Regions from separate parts of the Faecalicatena orotica genome, predicted to be linked through region 3. Evidence: predicted binding sites of a transcription regulator. Region 3 holds the regulator's gene; each other region holds the start of a gene.
The links. Region 3 encodes Rex, which represses fermentation and respiration genes when NADH is low (regulators of the CRP and FNR family bind a similar motif). Its sites were predicted from a motif close to ATTGTTAANTANTTAACAAT; they were not measured.
Positions count from the first base shown of each region.

Region 1 (5,375 bases), on a different contig from region 3:
CTTCTCATCGATACCGTAGTCTTTGATTGTCTTCTTGATACCGATCTTCTCTTTCAGGTCTTCCAGTTTAGCGATGAAGTTATCAAATACTTCCTGGTCATCCTTTCCTGTGCATCCTGCAAAACGTCCTAATTCAGCATATCTAGCAAGTGCATGTGGATACTGGTACTGTGAGAATGTACCCATCTTGGTTGGTACTTCTGCTGAGTTATATTTCATAACCTCTGTCAGGATAACTGCATTTGCAACACCGTGTGGCAGGTGGTGGAAAGCACCCAGTTTATGAGCCATAGAGTGGTTCAGTCCGAGGAATGCGTTTGCGAATGCCATACCTGCCATACAGGAAGCATTTGCCATCATTTCACGTGCCTTCGGATCATTAGCCCCGTTCTCATATGCTGACGGCAGGTAATCAAATACGCTCTTTACAGCCTTCATAGCCAGACCATCTGTGAAGTCTGTTGCCATGATAGAAACGTATGCCTCGATTGCATGTGTCATAACATCGATACCGGACGCGCTTGTCAGTCCCTTCGGCTGGGTCATCATATTATCAACATCAACGATTGCCATATTCGGAAGCAGTTCGTAGTCTGCCAGCGGCCATTTAACGCCTGTCTCAGCGTCCGTTATGATTGCGAACGGTGTTACTTCGGAACCTGTTCCTGAAGAAGTAGGGATTGCTACAAAGTAAGCTTTCTCTCCCATCTTAGGGAATGTAAATACTCTCTTTCTGATGTCCATGAAGTCCATAGCCATATCTTCGAAGTTTGCTTCCGGATGCTCATACATTACCCACATAATCTTTGCTGCATCCATTGCAGAACCACCGCCGAGTGCGATAATTGTGTCAGGCTCGAAGGACCGCATCAGGTCAGCACCCTTGCGTGCACACTGCAGTGTCGGGTCCGGAGCTACTTCGTAGAAGCATGTATGCTGAATTCCCATCTCGTCCAGTTTCGCTTCAATTGGTGCTACATAGCCGTTCTTATACAGGAATGAGTCTGTTACGATAAATGCTTTCTTTTTATTCATAACTGTTCCAAGCTCATCCAGTGCCACTGGCATACAGCCTTTCTTGAAGTAAACTTTTTCAGGTACTCTGAACCAAAGCATATTTTCTCTCCTCTCAGCTACTGTCTTCACATTCAGTAAGTGTTTTACTCCTACGTTTTCAGATACGGAGTTTCCGCCCCATGAACCACATCCCAGTGTAAGAGACGGAGCCATCTTGAAGTTGTACAGGTCTCCGATACCGCCGTGAGAAGAAGGTGTATTAATAAGTACACGGCAAGTTTTCATTGCTGCCGCATGTTTTGCTATTTTTTCTGTCTGTGCAGGATGTACGTAAAGTGATGCTGTATGTCCATATCCGCCGTCTGCTACCAGCTGGGCTGCCTTTTCAAGTGCCTCATCAAAAGTTTTTGCTTTATACATACCAAGTACAGGAGATAATTTTTCGTGTGCAAATTCTTCTGATATATCAACTGATTCCACTTCACCGATCAGGATCTTTGTATCTTCCGGAACATCTACACCGGCCAGCTTAGCGATCTCATATGCTGACTTTCCTGGAATCTTGTTATTCAGGGCACCGTTGATAATGATTGTCTTACGAACCTTATCCAGTTCTGCGCCTTTCTTCAGGAAGTAGCATCCGCGGTAAGCGAATTCTTTCTTTACTTCGTCATAAATGCTGTCCAGTACAGTAACTGACTGCTCGGAAGCACAGATCATACCATTATCAAATGTCTTAGAGTGGATGATAGAGTTTACTGCCATCTTCACATCTGCTGTATCATCAATAATTACAGGTGTATTTCCAGGTCCAACACCGAGTGCCGGTTTTCCTGAAGAATATGCAGCCTTAACCATTCCCGGTCCGCCTGTTGCGAGGATAATATCAGAATCCTTCATAACAGTGTTTGTCAGTTCCAGTGACGGAACATCGATCCATCCGATGATTCCTTCCGGTGCACCTGCTTTTACAGCTGCGTCCAGAACAACCTTAGCTGCTGCGATTGTACAAGCCTTAGCTGCCGGATGTGGGCTTATGATAATAGCATTTCTTGTTTTCAGACAAATCAGGGTCTTAAAGATTGCCGTAGAAGTCGGGTTTGTCGTCGGGATAACTGCTGCTACCAGACCGATCGGCTCTGCAATTTTTTTAATACCAAATGCAGGATCTTCTTCGATAACACCGCATGTCTTGGTATTCTTATAAGCATTGTAGATATATTCTGCTGCATAGTGGTTCTTGATAACCTTATCTTCTACAATACCTCTCTGAGTTTCCTCTACTGCCATCTTAGCAAGCGGAATTCTCATCTTATTAGCTGCAAGGGCTGCTTCATAAAAAATCTTATCTACCTGCTCCTGTGTGAAAGTAGCAAATACTTTCTGCGCCTCGCGCATTGCTTTCATTTTTGCTTCCAGTGTTTCCACGCTGTCAACTACCTCAGGTACTACGACCTTATCCTTCTTTGCCATTTCAATTTTTCCTCCCGTAATTGAATTGTTTTTCTTAATTACAGGTATCAGTATATCCTATCGTTAAAATATTGTCAATATGCCTTTTGTCAAACTTTTAACGTTATATTTTTAACATTTATTGTGTATATTGCACAAAACAAATAAAATTCAAAACTGATGTTCGAATAAAAAAAAGAACAGAAATATGAATCTCTTCATATCTCTGCTCTCTATATTTTCTAATTGCTGGTAGAATTAAACTAATTCGATCAGAACTTCCATAGCTGCATCGCCTTTACGCTGGCCAATCTTTACGATTCTTGTATATCCACCGTTGCGGTCTGCATACTTCGGAGCGATCTCTGAGAATAATTTCTCTACAAGGTCAACTTCCTTCGTATTTTTCTTTCTTCCTGCAGCTGCTGTAGGAACTTCTTTTACAGGGTAAAGAACTTTCAGCATTTCTCTTCTTGCATGAAGTCTGCTTGCCATGTCCTTTTTGATCTTCTTGTCTACTTCGTCATATACAGTAACTTTCTTTCCATCAACGACTTCTTTCACTCTCTTGCCGTCTTTGTCCTTGCGGGCAACTTTAGCTTTTACTGTAACTTCTTCGAAGTTGTCTTTTTCTTTTACAGCCATAGCAATTAATCCTTCTGCCACTTTGCGGATCTCTTTTGCTTTCGCTTCTGTTGTAACAATCTTACCGTTGTTCAGTAATGCTGTTACCTGATTTCTAATTAAGGCTTTTCTCTGGCTTGATGTTCTGCCGAGTTTTCTATACTTTGCCATTGTTCTTATCCTCCATTTTTAAACATTTGGTTATGCGTCTTCGGTCTTATTAATCAAATGCTCCCGCCATGCCCTTCGGTCTTACTGACAGGATAATTCAAATAATATTACTCATCACCCTGGTTCAGCTCAAGGTCTAATTCCTTCAGCTTAGCCAGCACTTCTTCCAGTGACTTACGTCCAAGGTTACGCACCTTCATCATATCCTCAGGTGTCTTGTTGGTAAGCTCCTCTACGGTATTAATGCCGGCTCTCTTCAGACAGTTGTATGAACGTACTGAAAGCTCTAATTCATCAATGCTCATTTCCAGTACTTTTTCCTTCTCGTCATCTTCTTTTTCAATCATGACTTCAGCAGCCTGAGCCACCTCTGACAAGTCAATGAACAACTTCAGATGCTCGCTTAAGACTTTAGCCGCAAGGCTGACAGCCTCGTCAGGAAGCAATGTTCCCTTTGTCCATACATCTAATGTAAGTTTGTCATAGTCAGTAATCTGGCCGACACGTGTGTTCTGAACTGTCAGATTCACACGCTCTACCGGTGTATAGATGGAATCAATCGGAATAACACCAATCGGTAAGTCTTCGCTCTTGTTTTTGTCTGCGCTTACGTATCCTCTGCCTTTTGTAATGGTAAGTTCCATGTACAGCTTGCTGTCCTTGCCACCGCTTAATGTAGCGATAACCTGTTCAGGATTCATAATCTCGATATCGGAATCCGCCTGGATGTCAGCACCTGTTACAACGCCTTCACCTTCAAATTCGATATATGCAGTCTTTACTTCGTCTGATTCTGATGTGTTCTTGATTGCCAGTGATTTCAGGTTCATGATAATCTCGGTCACATCTTCTTTTACACCCGGTATGGAGCTGAATTCGTGCAGAACTCCGTCGATCTTTACAGAACTGATAGCTGCTCCCGGAAGAGAAGAAAGCATGATTCTTCTCAGGGAGTTGCCGAGGGTCGTTCCATATCCTCTCTCAAGAGGTTCCACAACAAATCTTCCATATTTTTTATCTTCTGAAATTTCTGTAATTTCAATATTAGGTTTATTAAAATCAAACACTACACAGACCCTCCTTATGGGTTAAAATATGTTGAGGGGGTACGATGTCTCCGTCACAAGCTATACCTAAAGATTATTTAGAATATAACTCGACGATTAACATCTCATCAACAGGAACATCAATTGCTTCTCTTCTTGGAAGCTCTTTTACTGTACCCTTCAGGTTTTCTGCATCTACATCTAACCATTCAGGAACCATGTTTCCGCCTGTTGCCTCTAAGATATCTTTATATCTCTGGCTTCCTTTGTGCTTTTCTTTGATTTCAATAGTATCTCCGGCTTTTACAAGGTAAGATGGGATGTTTACCTGCTTGCCGTTAACAAGTACGTGCTTGTGGTCAACAATCTGTCTTGCTTCTTTTCTTGTTCTTGCGAATCCCATACGGAACATTACGTTGTCCAGTCTGGTCTCAAGAATGATCATCAGGTTTTCACCTGTCATACCTTCTAACTGTTTTGCCTTCGCATAGTAGTTTCTGAAAGGTTTCTCTAATACACCATAGATAAATTTAGCTTTCTGTTTTTCACGTAACTGAAGACCATACTCGCTCATTTTTCTGTTTGATCTTTTTAACTGTCTGTTAGATTTTTTGTTGATTCCTAAATAGATTGGGTCCATACCTAATGAACGGCATCTTTTAAGAACTGGAACTCTATTTACTGCCATTTCGCTTCCTCCTAAAATATCAGCGGAAAATCATATCCCTCACAGGGGCTTTGCATCCGCACAAAAGTTTCTCCTGAATATCTGTTATCGACTCTGATATCTCTCGATCACTATACTCTTCTGCGTTTCGGTGGGCGGCATCCGTTATGTGGTACCGGAGTTACGTCCTTGATGCTTGTTACATCAATACCGCATGCCTGAAGCGCACGGATTGCTGCTTCTCTTCCTGATCCTGGACCCTTTACAAAAACGTCTACCGTTTTCAGACCATGTACTAATGCTGCTTTTGCTGCTGTCTCAGCTGCCATCTGTGCTGCATATGGAGTAGATTTCCTTGAACCTCTAAATCCCAGACCGCCTGCACTTGCCCATGAAAG
Region 1 is NZ_CAJJZH010000007.1:274,894-280,268, reverse strand. It holds gene adhE (bifunctional acetaldehyde-CoA/alcohol dehydrogenase) at 1-2,490, opposite strand, end outside; gene ABIN22_RS16205 (bL17 family ribosomal protein) at 2,728-3,264, opposite strand; gene ABIN22_RS16200 (DNA-directed RNA polymerase subunit alpha) at 3,372-4,331, opposite strand; gene rpsD (30S ribosomal protein S4) at 4,405-4,998, opposite strand; gene rpsK (30S ribosomal protein S11) at 5,109-5,375, opposite strand, start outside.
Region 1: a site for Rex is predicted at 2,550-2,569, ahead of adhE (bifunctional acetaldehyde-CoA/alcohol dehydrogenase). Genes of this name have one in related genera too.

Region 2 (5,375 bases), on a different contig from region 3:
GTTGCAGGCGTTGAGTTCTATGAACTTCAGGCCGTGGATCTTTTCATCCTCAATCTCTTCGAGGACGCGGAGTATATTGACAATCCCGTCGGCGGCCAGATAGCTGTCGATCAAAAGACCACCGACCTCACCGCCTGCATTACCCCAGCCGAGCCCGATTCTCCCCGAACTGGAGAGAGGCTTTAACTGGCTTTCATCCCGGCTCATGTGGGGCAGCAGGAGCGGATAAACATCCTTGATTGCTACTACATTATCTATGTTACTCTTTTCTATCCCGAGGGGGGCCTTTGCATAGGAAACCTTGGACGGGCAGGGGGATATGAAAATAATGCCGATATCCTCTGATGGAAGTCCGGTCCGTTCTATGGCCCGTGCCCGGGCTATCTCTGCGGCAACCTCGACGGGGGGCTTGATTGGCAGAAGTTTGGACAAAAGGGCCGGGAACTTCACACGAATCAGCCTGACGACGGAAGGACAGGCTGAACTGATGAACGGTCCTTCATCTGCGTGGGCCTTCATATATTCCCTTGAGGCTTCGGATACCAGCTCTGCGGCCGCGCTGACCTCGAATACGTCATCAAAACCCAGCTTCAGAAGGGCATTCAGTACGATATCCACGTTCGTCAGGTTATTATACTGGGCATAAAGAGAAGGCGCCGGAAGCGCGACTGTATACTTATAATTGTTCAGTACATTGAGTGAATCATAATTCGGTATTTTAGCATGATGCGGGCAGTAGCGGATGCAGCGGCCGCAGTCAATGCAGAACTTGTCAATGATGTGGGCTTTTCCATTATGTACGCGGATCGCCTGGGTGGGGCAGTACTTGATACAGTTGATACAGCCCTGGCAGGCATCTTCGTTCAGACGAACAGAACGAATGAACTTATCCATATCGGCTCCTTTCAATAGTAAATAATTAGATAAATACTTTCATCGTTACGGTTGTTCCGACTCCGACTTCGGACTCAATCTGGAAATCATCCGAATACTTCTTCATATTCGGGAGTCCCATACCGGCTCCAAAACCAAGGGAACGGACTTCTTCAGGTGCGGTGGAGTATCCTTCCTGCATCGCCTTTGAGATATCCGGGATGCCGGGGCCTTTGTCGGCGAGGACCATGACGATCTCGGTATCCGAAATCGTAACAGTGAGTTCACCGCCGTCAGCATGGATGACCATGTTAATCTCACCTTCGTACATTGCGATTGCAACCTTCCGTATCGCGGCGTTATCTACTCCAAGCATCTTCAGTTTATTCTTGATCGCGCTGCTGGCTTCACCGGCGCGCGTAAAATCATCTCCGGGTATTTCGTATGTAAATGTCAGATGTTCACTCATTTAAGCACCTCCCCGCAGTCCATGTTCATATAATATTCCACATGTGGTGAACATATAATGTTTGGTTGCAAGTATAGCCATACCTTTTCCCTGTGCGAGTGCAATGATGTTCGCATCAGGCATCTTGCCGCGCACGAAAATAATACAGGCGATATCCAGCATCTCGGCAGTTCTGACGACCTGCGGATTGCATAATCCGGTAATGAGGACAGAACATTCTTCCGCAAAGGCAAGGACGTCGCTCATCATATCGGATGAAAAAACAAATCTGGCATCCAGATCCAGCAGCTCATCGCCAAACAAAAGTTCGGCATCCAGCAGTTTTTGCATTTCCTTTATTGTCATAAGTCCTCCAATCCAATCTACATTCTGTTTGTTTCCTTTTGTCTTCCGGGGCCGGTTATGAATCCGGAATGACATATCAGTTGTGAATTCAGTATAGCATTTGTGCCTGCAAAATGCAATGTCAGACCTTGTGCCAAATGCATATGAAATGGCGTAAAAAGCGGAAAAGAATGAAAATAATTTAACAATATACAGAAACTAAATGAGAATTGCTATCAGCAGAAACGACAAAAAGATGAAGAAATAGTGCTGGAATTTTGTAATATATTATGATATGATGAACCTAAATATAGTCCAAAAAAGAAATGGAGGTTAAGCGATGCTCGCAAAGAAAGAGACCGTTCCGTTCTCAGGAACTAAGGAACAAGAAGAATCATTATTGAAAGTGATTTCTGAGCTGAAAGATGAAAAAGGTGCTTTGATGCCGATTCTTCAGAAGGCTCAGGATATCTACGGATACCTTCCCATAGAGGTACAGACAATCATTTCTAATGAAACAGGGATTCCTCTGGAAAAGATTTATGGGGTAGCTACATTCTATTCACAGTTCACATTAAGTCCCAAGGGAAAATATCAGATTTCCGTCTGTCTTGGAACCGCCTGCTATGTTAAAGGGTCGGGTGACATTTATAATGCACTGATGGAAAAACTTGGGATTGTCGGCGGGGAATGTACACCTGACGGGAAGTTTTCATTAGACGCATGCCGCTGTGTAGGTGCATGCGGACTGGCGCCGGTTATGATGATCAATGGCGAAGTATACGGACGCCTTACCGTGGATGATATTGATGACATTTTAGCAAAATACGAATAAGCCTATGATGCCGGAAATATCACTGAACATATTGGATGTAGCAGAGAACTCTGTACGTGCAGGAGCATCACTTATTGAAATAAGGGTTTTTGTACAGACAGAAGAAGATACTCTGACCGTCACCATTCAAGATGACGGATGCGGAATGTCACGAGAGCAGACAGAAAAGGTGCAGGACCCATTTTACACGACTAGGACTACGAGAAGAGTAGGTTTGGGAGTGCCTTTTTTCAAACAGGCTGCAGAAAGTGCAGGAGGAAGCTTTTCCATTATGTCAGAACTTGGTAAAGGGACAGTTGTAAAAGCAGTTTTTCAATTATCACATATTGACAGAATGCCGCTCGGGGACATTAGTTCCACAATACATACGCTGGTAGTCTTTAATGAGCAGATCCGTTTTATCTATACCTACAGGTATAATGAGAACGAATTTGTTCTGGACACTCAGGAGCTTAAGGAGATACTGGGTGGGGAGATATCCTTCCAGGACCTGGAGGTTTCCAGATTTATTAAGGAATTTCTGGAGTCCAATAAGGCAGAGGCGGACCAGGGAGCGGATATATAATATTAGGAGGAAATTTATGAAATCTCTTGAAGAATTACGTGCAATCAGAGAAAAGATGCAGGGTAAAGTCGGCATCCGCGGAGAGAGTGAGGACCAGATCAGGGTTGTCGTTGGAATGGCAACATGTGGGATCGCAAGCGGTGCAAGACCTGTACTTACAGCACTTTCAGATGCTGTCCAGGAGCAGGGACTTACGAATATCAGTGTTACACAGACCGGGTGCATCGGGCTGTGCCAGTATGAGCCGATCGTTGAGGTACTCGAACCCGGCAAGGAGAAAGTAACGTATGTGAAGATGACTCCTGAAAAAGCGATGGAAGTCCTGAGGATGCATCTGCTGGATGGCCAGGTGGTGACAAAATATACATTAGGTGCGGCTCAGAAGAACGCTGAAAAATAATAAAGGAGGCTAATGATTATGTATCGTTCACATGTTTTGGTTTGTGGTGGAACAGGCTGTACTTCTTCCGGAAGCCAGAGAATTATAGAGAGACTTGAAAAAGAAATCAAAGCCCAGGGTCTGGAGGAAGAAGTCGGTGTTGTAAAGACAGGGTGCTTCGGCCTGTGTGCATTGGGACCGATTATGATCGTATACCCGGAAGGATCCTTCTATTCAATGGTACAGGAAGATGATATTCCGGAGATCGTATCAGAGCATCTGCTCAAAGGAAGGGTTGTTACCCGTCTTCTATACGATGAGACAACAAAGTCAGAAGATATCCTGCCACTGAATGAGACAAACTTCTATAAGAAGCAGAAGAGGGTTGCCTTACGCAACTGCGGTGTCATTAATCCGGAGAATATCGAGGAATACATAGGGACAGGCGGCTATGAGGCGCTGGGAACCGTCCTGACACAGAAGACTCCGGAAGACGTAATCCAGATCCTTCTGGACAGCGGCTTAAGGGGAAGGGGCGGTGCAGGATTCCCGACCGGCCTGAAATGGAAATTTGCGGCTGCAAATGATGCGGACCAGAAATATGTCTGCTGTAATGCCGATGAAGGTGACCCAGGAGCATTCATGGACCGTTCCGTACTCGAAGGGGACCCACATGTTGTTCTCGAAGCAATGACGATCGCGGGTTATGCAATCGGTGCTTCACAGGGATACATCTATGTGCGTGCAGAGTATCCAATCGCTGTAAAACGTCTGGAGATCGCGATCGGACAGGCAAGAGAATACGGACTGCTTGGCAAAGATATCTTTGGAAGCGGATTTAATTTTGATATTGAACTCAGACTTGGTGCAGGTGCATTTGTCTGTGGTGAGGAGACTGCCCTCATGACATCTATTGAAGGAAGCAGGGGCGAGCCGCGTCCGCGTCCTCCGTTCCCGGCACTCAAAGGGCTGTTCCAGAAGCCTACGATTCTGAATAACGTTGAGACACTGGCGAATATCCCGCAGATCATTGTGAACGGACCGGAATGGTTCGCATCAATGGGAACCGAGAAATCAAAGGGAACAAAAGTTTTTGCCCTCGGAGGCAAGATCAATAATACAGGACTCGTTGAGATTCCGATGGGAACAACTCTGCGTGAGATCGTAGAAGAGATCGGCGGCGGTGTCCCGAATGGCAAGAAGTTCAAAGCGGCACAGACAGGTGGTCCTTCAGGCGGATGTATTCCGGCAGAACACTTCGATGTTCCGATTGACTATGACAACCTGATTGCGATCGGTTCCATGATGGGGTCCGGCGGTCTGATTGTCATGGATGAAGACAACTGTATGGTTGATATCGCGAAGTTCTTCCTTGAATTTACGGTAGATGAATCCTGTGGAAAGTGTACACCGTGCCGTGTTGGTACAAGACGTATGCTGGAGATTCTGGATAAGATCACAAAAGGCCAGGGAACAATGGAAGATCTGGATAAACTGGAAGAGCTGTGTAACCATCTGAAGACAAATTCGCTCTGCGCATTGGGACAGACGGCTCCGAACCCGGTAATTTCCACTCTCAAATATTTCAGAGAAGAGTATATTGCACACATCGTTGACAAGAGATGTCCGGCAGGCGTATGTAAGTCACTGCTTCAGTACAAGATTGATGCGGATAAGTGTAAAGGCTGTACATTATGTGCAAGGACATGTCCGGCAGATGCAATTACCGGCAGCGTAAAAGAACCGCATATGATCAATCCTGAGAAGTGCGTGAAGTGCGGCGCTTGTATGGAAAAATGCCGTTTTGGTGCAATTTACAAAGAGTAATGGAGGGTAGAAGAATATGGAGAATGTGAATATTAAAATCAATGGCTTGAATGTCAGCGCACCGGCAGGTTCTACTATCCTGGAAGCAGCACGTCTGGCAGGG
Region 2 is NZ_CAJJZH010000003.1:368,445-373,819, forward strand. It holds gene ABIN22_RS08475 ([Fe-Fe] hydrogenase large subunit C-terminal domain-containing protein) at 1-894, opposite strand, end outside; gene ABIN22_RS08480 (ATP-binding protein) at 920-1,342, opposite strand; gene ABIN22_RS08485 (DRTGG domain-containing protein) at 1,343-1,687, opposite strand; gene ABIN22_RS08490 (NADH-quinone oxidoreductase subunit NuoE family protein) at 2,007-2,501, shown strand; gene ABIN22_RS08495 (ATP-binding protein) at 2,506-3,066, shown strand; gene ABIN22_RS08500 ((2Fe-2S) ferredoxin domain-containing protein) at 3,083-3,466, shown strand; gene nuoF (NADH-quinone oxidoreductase subunit NuoF) at 3,485-5,272, shown strand; gene ABIN22_RS08510 (NADH-dependent [FeFe] hydrogenase, group A6) at 5,289-5,375, shown strand, end outside.
Region 2: a site for Rex is predicted at 1,857-1,876, ahead of ABIN22_RS08490 (NADH-quinone oxidoreductase subunit NuoE family protein). Genes of this name have one in related genera too.

Region 3 (5,375 bases):
GCTTAAACGCCCATCTGATGCAGATCCGATATCCTCCCCGTATGATGCGGTATTGTCTGAAACAGATGCCGGGGAGGCGGTGGAAGATGCATAAACCGCAGTCAGTTCTTCTTTCTTTTCAAGGTAATAATCATAATTCCCGATATAGTTCACGAACGTCTGATTGACAAGTTCCAGAATCCGCCCGGCCGTCTGGTTAATAAAATACCTGTCGTGTGATACATAGAGGACGGTGCCCGTATATTCATTCAGGGCCTTTTCCAGAATCTCCTTGGATGTGATGTCCAGATGGTTCGTCGGCTCATCGAGAATCAGGAAATTCGCCTCGGACAACATAAGCTTTGCAAGAGAAACGCGGCCTTTTTCACCGCCGCTCAAATCGCCAATAAGCTTGTAGACATCATCCCCGGTAAACTGGAATGCAGCCAGTGTATTGCGTATCTGCGTATTCGTGAGGGTCGGGTAATCATCCGAGATTTCATCGAAAATATTCTTTCCGTCATGGAGTACATGGTGTTCCTGGTCATAATAGCCTATCTTCACTTTGGAACCCAGAGTAAATGACCCGGTATCCGGCGAAACTACCTGATTGAGTATCTTGAGCAGGGTTGTCTTTCCAGTCCCGTTGTCCCCGATAACAGCCACGTGTTCCCCTCGTTTGATATCAAAGCTGATATTCTGGAACAGGATCTGATGATCGAAAGATTTGGATAATTCTTCCACGGACAGAACATCATTTCCGCTGATGCAGGATGGTTCCAGGGAAAAGTGTATCTCTTTAGCGGGCTCCTGTGGCTTTTCCACAAGCGTCATCTTGTTCAGCATCTTTTCCCGGCTCTCTGCACGCTTGATAGACTTTTCGCGGTTGAAGGAGCGGAGCTTTTCAATGACAGCTTCCTGATGCTTGATTTCACGCTGCTGGTTCAGGTATTCTTTGAGCATGGCATCCCGGATCTGCTGTTTCTTATCCGCATACGCCTTGTAATTCCCGGCATACATGCGGACAGCCCCATTCTCAACTTCGATTACCTTTGTCACGACACGGTTCAGGAAGAAACGGTCATGGGATACAATAAAAACAGCACCCGGGTAGTTCAGAAGATAGGTTTCCAGCCAGGTGATGGAATTCAGGTCCAGATGGTTCGTCGGTTCATCAAGGAGCAGGATATCCGGTTTGGTCAGCAGCAGCTTACCGAGGGAGACACGGGTTTTCTGCCCGCCAGAAAGGGTGTCCGTCATCTTATTAAAATCTTCTTCACCAAAACCAAGACCTTTTAAGACGCCGGTGATCTCACTTTCATAGGCATATCCATTCTGTGCTTCAAACTGTGACATAAGGCGGTTATAGGTTTCCAGCCGCTTCTCAAGTTCCTCACCGTTTAATGACTTCAATTCATGTTCGATCGTGCGGATTTGCTGTTCCATTGCAATAATATCGGCCTTAGCGGTCTTGACCTCCTCATAAATGGAACGTCCGCTTTCCAGCTTCTGCTGCTGTGCAAGGTAGCCAAGCGTCTTCCCCCTTGTCAGAACAACCTCACCGCTGTCTATGGGCTCTTCCTTCACGATCATCTTTAAAATGGTGGATTTGCCCGCCCCGTTTACGCCGACAAGTGCGGCCTTTTCTCTGTCTTCTATATGGAAAGACCCGTCTTTTACGATCAGCTGGTCTCCGAATGATTTATTAAGATTATGACATGCGAGTATCATAATTAACCTCCTGCATCTTAAGTGTGCCTTATTTTACAGCGTTTTGGCCGTAATAAGGAAATACATACTTATTTCATTATAGCGAAAATAAAGTAAAATACAACTAAAAAATTGACTTTGTCCACACAATTCTATATAATAAAATTCGGTACATTGTTTTGTAAGTACCTATGTATCATATTATGAAGAGCATAGATCATTACAAAACGATGTACTAGACTAAGTTTGGAGGGTGATAACTGTGGAAGAGAGAGAAATATCACGTGCGGTAATAGGAAGGCTGCCAAGATATTACAGATATTTGGGAGAATTACTGGATGCAGGGGTTGAGCGGATTTCGTCAAATGACCTGAGCAAGAAGATGAGTGTCACTGCTTCACAGATCCGTCAGGATTTAAATAATTTCGGCGGCTTTGGACAACAGGGCTATGGATATAACGTAAAGTATCTTTATACAGAGATCGGGAAGATCCTCGGTTTAAACAGACAGCATAATATGATTATAATTGGAGCCGGCAATCTCGGGCAGGCACTTGCGAATTACGCGTCTTTTGAGAAGAGTGGTTTCAGTCTGAAAGGACTGTTCGATGTGAATCCGAGACTCGAAGGTGTTTCTATCCGCGGCATACCGGTCCGCATGATGGATGAATTAAAAGACTTTTTAAAACATAACGAAATAGAAATTGCAGCGCTTACGATTCCAAAATCAAAAGCAATAGAAGTAGCAGACCTGCTTGTAGCAAATGGAATTAAAGCTATCTGGAACTTTGCACATACGGATCTAAACCTTCCGGATGATGTCATTGTAGAGAGTGTACACCTCTCAGATAGTCTGATGAAACTTTCCTACAATATCACAAGCTATAATGAGGAACACGGCAGCAAAGCGTAAACAGTAGAAATTTGAGTTTAACAAAGACGTTCAGGACGTGTAACGAAGGCGGTGCCTTTTTTACACGTCATTTCATTTCGGCGTATTTTGGGAAATTTGAAAGTAAACAAGGAGGAAGAGCATATGAGATATCTGCCTACAGGGGAATGGATGCAGAAAGCGGACAGCTTTACCATCAATGAGATTGGCCTGCCGTCCCTGGTTTTAATGGAGCGGGCCGCCTTAAAAGTTGTGGAAGCTATGGAGCGGGAACAAATCAATCTGGAAAAACCACTTATATTCTGCGGTTCCGGCAACAATGGCGGGGATGGTTTTGCCGTTGCCCGGCTGCTGAAAGAAAAAGGATATGATGCTACGGCCGTATTTGTGGGCCATGAATCCTCCATGAGTGCCGACTGCCGCAGGCAGAAGGAAATTGCAGAAAAATGTGGCGTGCCGATGGTAACAACTGTATGCCGTCAGGAATATACTACTATAGTGGATGCAGTTTTCGGGGTAGGACTCAATAGAGAAATCACGGGGGACTATCTGGAGTCTATCGTAAAAATGAATGCTTTAAGCGGGCAGAAAGTGGCCGTAGACATCCCGTCCGGGATCTGTTCTGCCACGGGCAGGGTGCTTGGCTGTGCTTTTCAGGCAGATTTGACAGTTACCTTCCAGTGTGAAAAGCTGGGACTGATCCTCCATCCCGGGCATATGTATGCAGGAAAGACAGTTGTGGCTGATATTGGTATCCAATGCGGATTATTTGAAAAGGAAAATGATATCTGTTATACCTATGAGAAAAAAGATCTGCCGGACCTTATGCCGCCCAGACGACCGAACTCCCATAAGGGCACTTACGGGAAGGTCCTGATGATTACAGGAAGCAAGGGCATGTCCGGTGCCGCCTACTTAAGTGCAAAGGCTGCTTATACAAGCGGGGCGGGACTTGTTCAGATCTATACCTCAGAGGATAACCGCGTGATTCTGCAGCAGCTACTCCCCGAAGCCATCATCTCAACATATACTGAATTTGAAGAGGAAAAACTAAAGAACCTGCTTGGCTGGGCGGACGTGGTATGTATTGGATGCGGTCTGGGGCAGAGCAGGCTTTCAGAAAGTATTCTGGAAACGACACTGAAAGAAGTCAGGGTCCCCTGTGTGGCTGATGCAGACGGACTGAATATATTAAGCTGTCATCCCGAACTCTTGATAACGACAGAGAGACCTCTTATCCTGACACCGCATATGAAAGAAATGTCCGGCCTTCTCGGCTGTTCGGTAGCGGAACTTCAGGAAGAACGTTTTGAAAAGGTAAAAGCCTTTACAGAAAAATATGGTGTTGTGTGTGTCCTGAAAGATGCAAGGACGGTTGTGGCTAAGAGGAAAAAACATAATTTTGTAAATACTGCGGGAAACAGTTCTATGGCAAAAGCCGGTTCCGGCGATGTCCTTGCGGGGGTAATTGCCGGCCTTCTTGCACAACATATGGATCCTTATGAGGCGGCTGTACTGGGCGTTTACCTGCATGCCTGTGGCGGCGATGAGGCAAAAGCCGCAAAGGGTTCTTACAGTGTACTGGCAGAGGATTTGATCGCGGGAATTGCTTCCTGCACAAAAAAGACAGAGGAGAGTATGGGAAAATGAAACAATACAGCAGAGTATTTGTCAGGGTAGACCTGGATGCAGTTGCATATAATATGGAACAGATGAAACTGCGGATTGGGGACGGCGCACAGCTTATAGCCGTTGTCAAGGCAGACGGTTATGGACACGGTGCGGTACCGATTGCCCGAATGCTTGAGGAAAATAACGATGTCTGGGGATTTGCAACGGCAACTCTGGAGGAGGCTGTTTTACTAAGAAAGGCTGGGATTAAGAAGCCTGTTCTAGTTCTTGGCTGTATCTTTCCGGAACAGTATGAGGAGATGTTGGAATACGACATCCGTGCCACAATTTACATGGAAGAAACAGCATCAGAGATTGCAAAAGCAGCTGACCGTCTCGGAAAAACCGCACGATTCCATATCAAAATAGACACTGGGATGGGACGGCTTGGCTTTCTGCCAGACCATGACAGTGTAAAAAAAATTCAAAAAATCAGCCGTCTGCCCTACGTGGAGCTGGAAGGTGCATTCACACACTTTGCAAAAGCTGATGAGACGGATAAGAGCTACACGTTAGAACAGCACGAGAAGTTTATTTGGATGAAGAATGCCCTTGAGGCACAGGGGGTCCATATTACATATTATCACTGTGACAACAGTGCAGGGATCATAGATTTCCCTGACATGAAGCATAATCTGGTCCGGGCGGGGATATCCACATACGGGATGTATCCTTCCGAAGAGGTGTGCCGTGAGGTGGTCGATTTAAAACCGGCACTTGAACTGATCAGCCACGTGATTTTCGTCAAGGAGATAGAAGCCGGGACTTCCATCAGTTACGGGGGAACGTTTACAGCCGAAAGAAAAATGAAAGTTGCGACCGTTCCGGTCGGTTATGCGGACGGCTATTCCAGGGGACTGTCCAACAAGGCGGACGTCCTGATCCGTGGAAAACGTGCCCGGATACTGGGCCGCGTCTGCATGGACCAGTTTATGGTCGATGTGACAGACATACCGGACGTGAAGTTTATGGACCAGGTGGTTTTGGTTGGATACGACGGTGAGGAACACATTCCTGTAGAGGAACTGAGCAGCATCTGCGGAAGGTTCAACTACGAATTCGTCTGCTGTCTCGGCAGGAGAATTCCCCGTGTTTATATGAGGGGCGGAGAGATCGTAGAACA
Region 3 is NZ_CAJJZH010000011.1:25,986-31,360, forward strand. It holds gene ABIN22_RS19655 (ABC-F family ATP-binding cassette domain-containing protein) at 1-1,710, opposite strand, end outside; gene ABIN22_RS19660 (redox-sensing transcriptional repressor Rex) at 1,952-2,602, shown strand; gene ABIN22_RS19665 (NAD(P)H-hydrate dehydratase) at 2,726-4,231, shown strand; gene alr (alanine racemase) at 4,228-5,375, shown strand, end outside.

Region 4 (5,375 bases), on a different contig from region 3:
CGGCATATCTCCGGTAAATATCTCTTCCGTTTTTCATACCATACCTTACAGAGATACTTAAATAATTGTAGGAGGAAGATTCATAATCCACTGTCTGGGGCGTAATCTTGTCCTGTACATTCTGGATACCGTCTTTCGCCAGCTGGTAAAGCGGCGCATAATCGGTAAAGGCGGCGTTTTTGGCAGTAAGCTGGTCGTAGGAGAGAGAGTAGATGTTTTCGGGGTAAGTAAAATAGCCCGAAAACAAGTCTGCATAAACAGACATATTGTCAAGTCTGCGCTCCGGCGGCAGGTAAGAGTCATAGCCAAACAAATCAAACTGCAGAATACAGAGAATGACGATGACTGCGCCGACAGAGATTCCCGAAGAGGCCTTCCCAGAAAGAAGTTTCGCGAGATCTCTGTGATAAATAAATTCGATGAGCATACACAAAAGGACAGCGGCCAGTATACTGGTAATTATGAGCCACCTTACACTGCCATAAAATTTCAGGGAAATGATGAACATGCCCAGAAACAGCGAGGTGGGAACCGTTATCAAAACCTTAATCACCGGTGCAGAAGACCGGAATGCAAGGGCATTCTCAGCGGCCTCGGCAGGGTAATGCCGGTATACGAAAAGTGCGGCGCCGAGAAACAGAAGGGCAGTTATGACCGAACAGATGATCAGGGCGGGGGATGAGGGTGACGCTGTGGAGCCCCTCAATACTTTCGTATACAGCAATGCAGGGGACGAATAAGACTGCAGTTTGTCTATAAAACCTGTAGGCATTCCATTATACCATGTTGCGAAAAACTGATCGGACAATCCATCGAACAATGAAAGTATAACGGTGCCGTAAACTAAAAGGACCAGTGATGCCAGAACGCCTGTGACGATACGTCCTGTCAGGAACATGGCCAGGATACTCACGTGATAGCAGATGAGAAATCCCAGAATACCCCCCAGAAGTGCGCTTACACAGAGAAGAGGGATGTTTCCGGTCATCAGCCCATTCGCATAACCAAGCAGTATGGTGCAGAGACCAAACAGGAGGTATGGCACGAGAAAGATAAGCAGTCCCCCGGCATAAGAGATCGTGAACCACTGCATCCGGCTTAACGGCATCCCATGATAGAAGTCCTGTTTTTCTCTGGAATGCAGATAAGCAAAACCGCTTACTGCACAAAGTACGGCAATTACAAGAATAAATATGGAAAGAGGTCTGCGCCCGGTCCCATTGAGCATTTGGGGAAACAGTTCGGAGATCCATTTCAGGCTCTGTCCGTCTCCGGAGCTCTGGTGTTTCATCGTGTCAAGAGTGATCATCGTATAAACAGGCATCAGCAGGAAGGTAAAGACAGCGGTAAGTGCGGCGAGCCAGCCCCGGTTCCTGATGTCCGCTTCAATGAATTTAAAGTATGATATTTTTGATGTCATAGCCGGCTACCTCCGTTTCACTGATAAAGATTTCTTCAAGTGTCAGTGGCAGTACTTCTGCAAATACCGGATTCTTCCGGTTTACACATTGCAGGAGCGATTCCTTCGTTCCCCTTGCAGTAAGCAGAAGAAGGGAACCTGTCTTTTCGTACTGCAGAACTGTGAGTTCCTTTATAAGCTGCTGTTCCAGGGCTTCGTTCGGAAGTACACACTGAATTTTATGTACATGATATTTTAAATGGTCCAGCTCTTCGGTCAGAAGAAGCTTTCCGTTGTGGATGAGTCCGATGCTGTCACAGATATCCTCCAGCTCGCGGAGATTATGGGAGGCGATGACCGGAGTGAAATCCCGCTTCATAAGTTCGGATGCAAACAGGCTCTTTACGGCCTGCCTCATAACCGGGTCAAGCCCGTCAAAGGTCTCGTCACAGAGCAGATAATCTGCCCCAGTGCAGATACCAAGCAGGATGGATACCTGTTTCTTCATTCCTTTTGAAAAGGTATTCAGCTTTCTGCTGAAATCAATATTGAGCTTATTGGCGAGTGTATTAAAAAGTTTACAATCGAACCTTGGATATGCCAGAGCATAATAATCACGCATAACGGCTGCCGATGCATTTGGAAAAAAGTAAGGGGTATCTGATAAAAAACAAATCTTTTCTTTTGCAGCAGGGTTTTCCGATACGGGTATCCCGTCTGCCAGAACCTGTCCCTTATCCGGCATCAGTACTCCGGCGATCAGACGCAGCAGCGTGCTCTTGCCGGCACCGTTGCTCCCGACGAGTCCGAAGATCATTCCTTCCTTAATGGAAGCATTCATATGGTCGATTGCATGGACATTCTGAAACGTCTTATCAAGATTCTTTAATTCGATCATGACTCCCCTCCTTCTGAATAATACTGGTCTATATAATTCCTGCATTCGTTCTGGGTGATGCCGATTTCCCTTCCATAAGCAAGCAGAGCGTCCAGATCCTGAAAAAATGCCTGCTTCTTCTCTTCAGCCAGCTTACCGGAACCCGAGACAAAATTCCCTCGCCCCTTAACCGGGTAGATATATCCCTGCTGTTCCAGCTGTGTATAGGCTTTCTGGATTGTATTGGGGTTAATCGAAAGCTGCAGGGCAAGTGAGCGGACAGAAGGCATCTGGTCATCCGGTTCGAGAACACCCTTTAAAATGAGCATCTCAAACCGCTCTACAATCTGTTCGTAGATGGGTATCCTGCTCTGATAATCAATGGTAATCATACCGGTCCTCCTGTTTTCTTGAGTGTATCAAGTGTACTATTTCAAATAATACACTTATGATAACATGATGTGGTTAAACTGTCAACAAAAGAAGAACTGTTTTCACTTGAAAAAAAACTGTTTTCCTATTGCTAATTAGAGGGATTTAACATATAATTATTCGTAATTGATAATTTTTTAACTATATTATACAATGGTTGATTTACAGCAGATTTTTTTGTTCTGTAAACAAAATGAAGGAGGTATCCCATGTTAGAACAGACCTACTATGATAAGGCCGATGAGATTATTGAATCGCATGGAGCCAAAGCGGCATCCCTTATCCCGATTATCCAGGACATTCAGACAGAGTATCGCTACCTGCCGCCCGAACTGCTAAGTTATGTGGCGGGAAAATTAGAGATCAGCGAAGCAAAAGCCTACAGTGTGGCAACTTTTTACGAGAACTTTTCTTTCGAACCGAAAGGAAAGTATATCATTAAAGTCTGTGACGGAACAGCCTGTCATGTCCGCAAGTCTATTCCTATTCTGGAGAGACTTTATACAGAACTGGGGCTTTCGAAGGAGAAAGCGACCACGGATGATATGATGTTTACGCTGGAGACAGTATCCTGTCTCGGGGCCTGCGGACTCGCACCGGTTCTGACGGTGAATGACAAGGTCTATCCGGCTATGACCCCGGATGCAGCTGCTGAACTGGTTCGTGAATTGAGAGGAGCTTAAAGATGGAAAGAATTGAAAACAGAGAAGCTCTCGGAAAGGTTCGTGAAACTTCCAGAGCAGAAATCGAGAAAAGTAAATGCAGAGTCCTGATCTGTGCAGGGACAGGCTGTCTGGCAGGAGGCTCAGGCGCTATTTATGACAGAATGTGCGAGCTGGTCAAAGAAAATCCGGATGTGGAGGTGCACTTCGGGCCTGAAATTGCACACGGCGACGGGGAGATCGGCATCAAGAAGAGCGGATGCCACGGTTTCTGTGAGATGGGTCCCCTCATGCGGATCGAACCGCAGGGAATCCTGTATACAAAGGTACAGGTTGAGGACTGTGAAGCGATCTTCCACAGGACAATTGAAAAAGGGGAGCCGATCCGCCACTTATTGTTTAAGCAGGACGGAATCGAATATCAGAAGCAGGAAGACATCCCATTTTATAAGAAGCAGACGAGAAATGTCCTGAAGAACTGCGGACACATTGATTCAGAGCATATCGAGGAATATTTTTCCACAGGCGGATACCAGGCGCTGGAAAAGGTACTGTTCCATATGAAACCGGAAGACGTGATTCAGGAAATTACAGAAGCAAACCTGCGTGGACGCGGGGGCGGCGGTTTCCAGACAGGGTATAAATGGTCACAGGTTGCGAGGCAGGCGGAGAAAGAACGCTACGTTGTCTGTAACGGTGATGAGGGCGACCCGGGTGCTTTTATGGACAGAAGTATCATGGAAGGCGACCCGCATAAGATGATCGAGGGTATGATGATCGCGGCATATGCTGTCGGTGCATCACAAGGGTATATCTATGTACGTGCAGAATACCCGCTGGCAATCAGCCGTCTGAAACTGGCGATTGCCCAGGCTGAAGAGTGCGGCCTGCTCGGAGACGACATTTTAGGAACCGGTTTTTCATTCCATTTACATATCAACCGCGGCGCGGGAGCTTTTGTCTGCGGTGAAGGAAGCGCATTAACTGCATCGATCGAAGGCAGCAGGGGTATGCCCCGTGTAAAACCGCCGAGAACGGTAGAACAGGGCCTGTTCGGGAAACCGACCGTATTGAATAACGTAGAGACGTTTGCTAACGTTCCGATGATTATTTCAGAAGGCGCAGAGTGGTTCAAGAGCATCGGGCCGGAGAACAGCCCGGGAACGAAAGCATTTGCCCTGACCGGAAGTGTAAAGCACACCGGATTGATCGAGGTCCCGATGGGGACGACACTGCGTGAAGTGATCTATGACATCGGCGGTGGAATCAAGGGCGACGGAGAGTTCAAGGCCGTCCAGATCGGCGGGCCGTCAGGCGGCTGCCTGATCACACCTCATCTGGATGTAAATCTGGATTTCGATTCCCTTAAAAAAATGGGGGCCATGATCGGTTCCGGAGGGCTGGTTGTCATGGATGACCGCACCTGTATGGTAGAGGTGGCGAGATTCTTTATGAATTTCACACAGAATGAAAGCTGTGGAAAATGTGTGCCATGCCGGGAAGGGACGAAGCGTATGCTTGAGATTCTGGAACGTATTGTGGCGGGCAACGGAAAACTGGAGGATCTGGACCTTCTGGAGGAACTGGCAACGACGATCACAGAGACCGCACTGTGTGGTCTGGGCAAGAGTGCGGCACTGCCGGTTGTAAGTACACTGAAGCTGTTTAGGGATGAATATGTAGAGCATGTGGTGGAGAAAAAGTGTGCGTCCCATAACTGTACGGCGCTCCGTAAATATATCATCAGTCCGGAGAGGTGCAAGGGATGTTCCAAGTGTGCAAGGAACTGTCCGGTTGGCGCGATAACCGGGCGTATCAAGGAACCATATGTCATCGACAATGAGAAATGTATCAAGTGCGGTGCCTGTGAGAGTGCGTGTGCATTTGGCGCAATACATGTGGAAGGATAGGAGGATTCGAACATGAATTATATGACAATTAACAATAGAAGGGTAGCCTTTACTAATGAAAAGAATGTTCTTTCCGTTATCCGCAAGTCAGGAAT
Region 4 is NZ_CAJJZH010000003.1:382,028-387,402, forward strand. It holds gene ABIN22_RS08535 (DUF6449 domain-containing protein) at 1-1,420, opposite strand, end outside; gene ABIN22_RS08540 (ABC transporter ATP-binding protein) at 1,395-2,297, opposite strand; gene ABIN22_RS08545 (GntR family transcriptional regulator) at 2,294-2,668, opposite strand; gene ABIN22_RS08550 (complex I 24 kDa subunit family protein) at 2,918-3,391, shown strand; gene nuoF (NADH-quinone oxidoreductase subunit NuoF) at 3,394-5,280, shown strand; gene ABIN22_RS08560 ([FeFe] hydrogenase, group A) at 5,293-5,375, shown strand, end outside.
Region 4: a site for Rex is predicted at 2,834-2,853, ahead of ABIN22_RS08550 (complex I 24 kDa subunit family protein). Genes of this name have one in related genera too.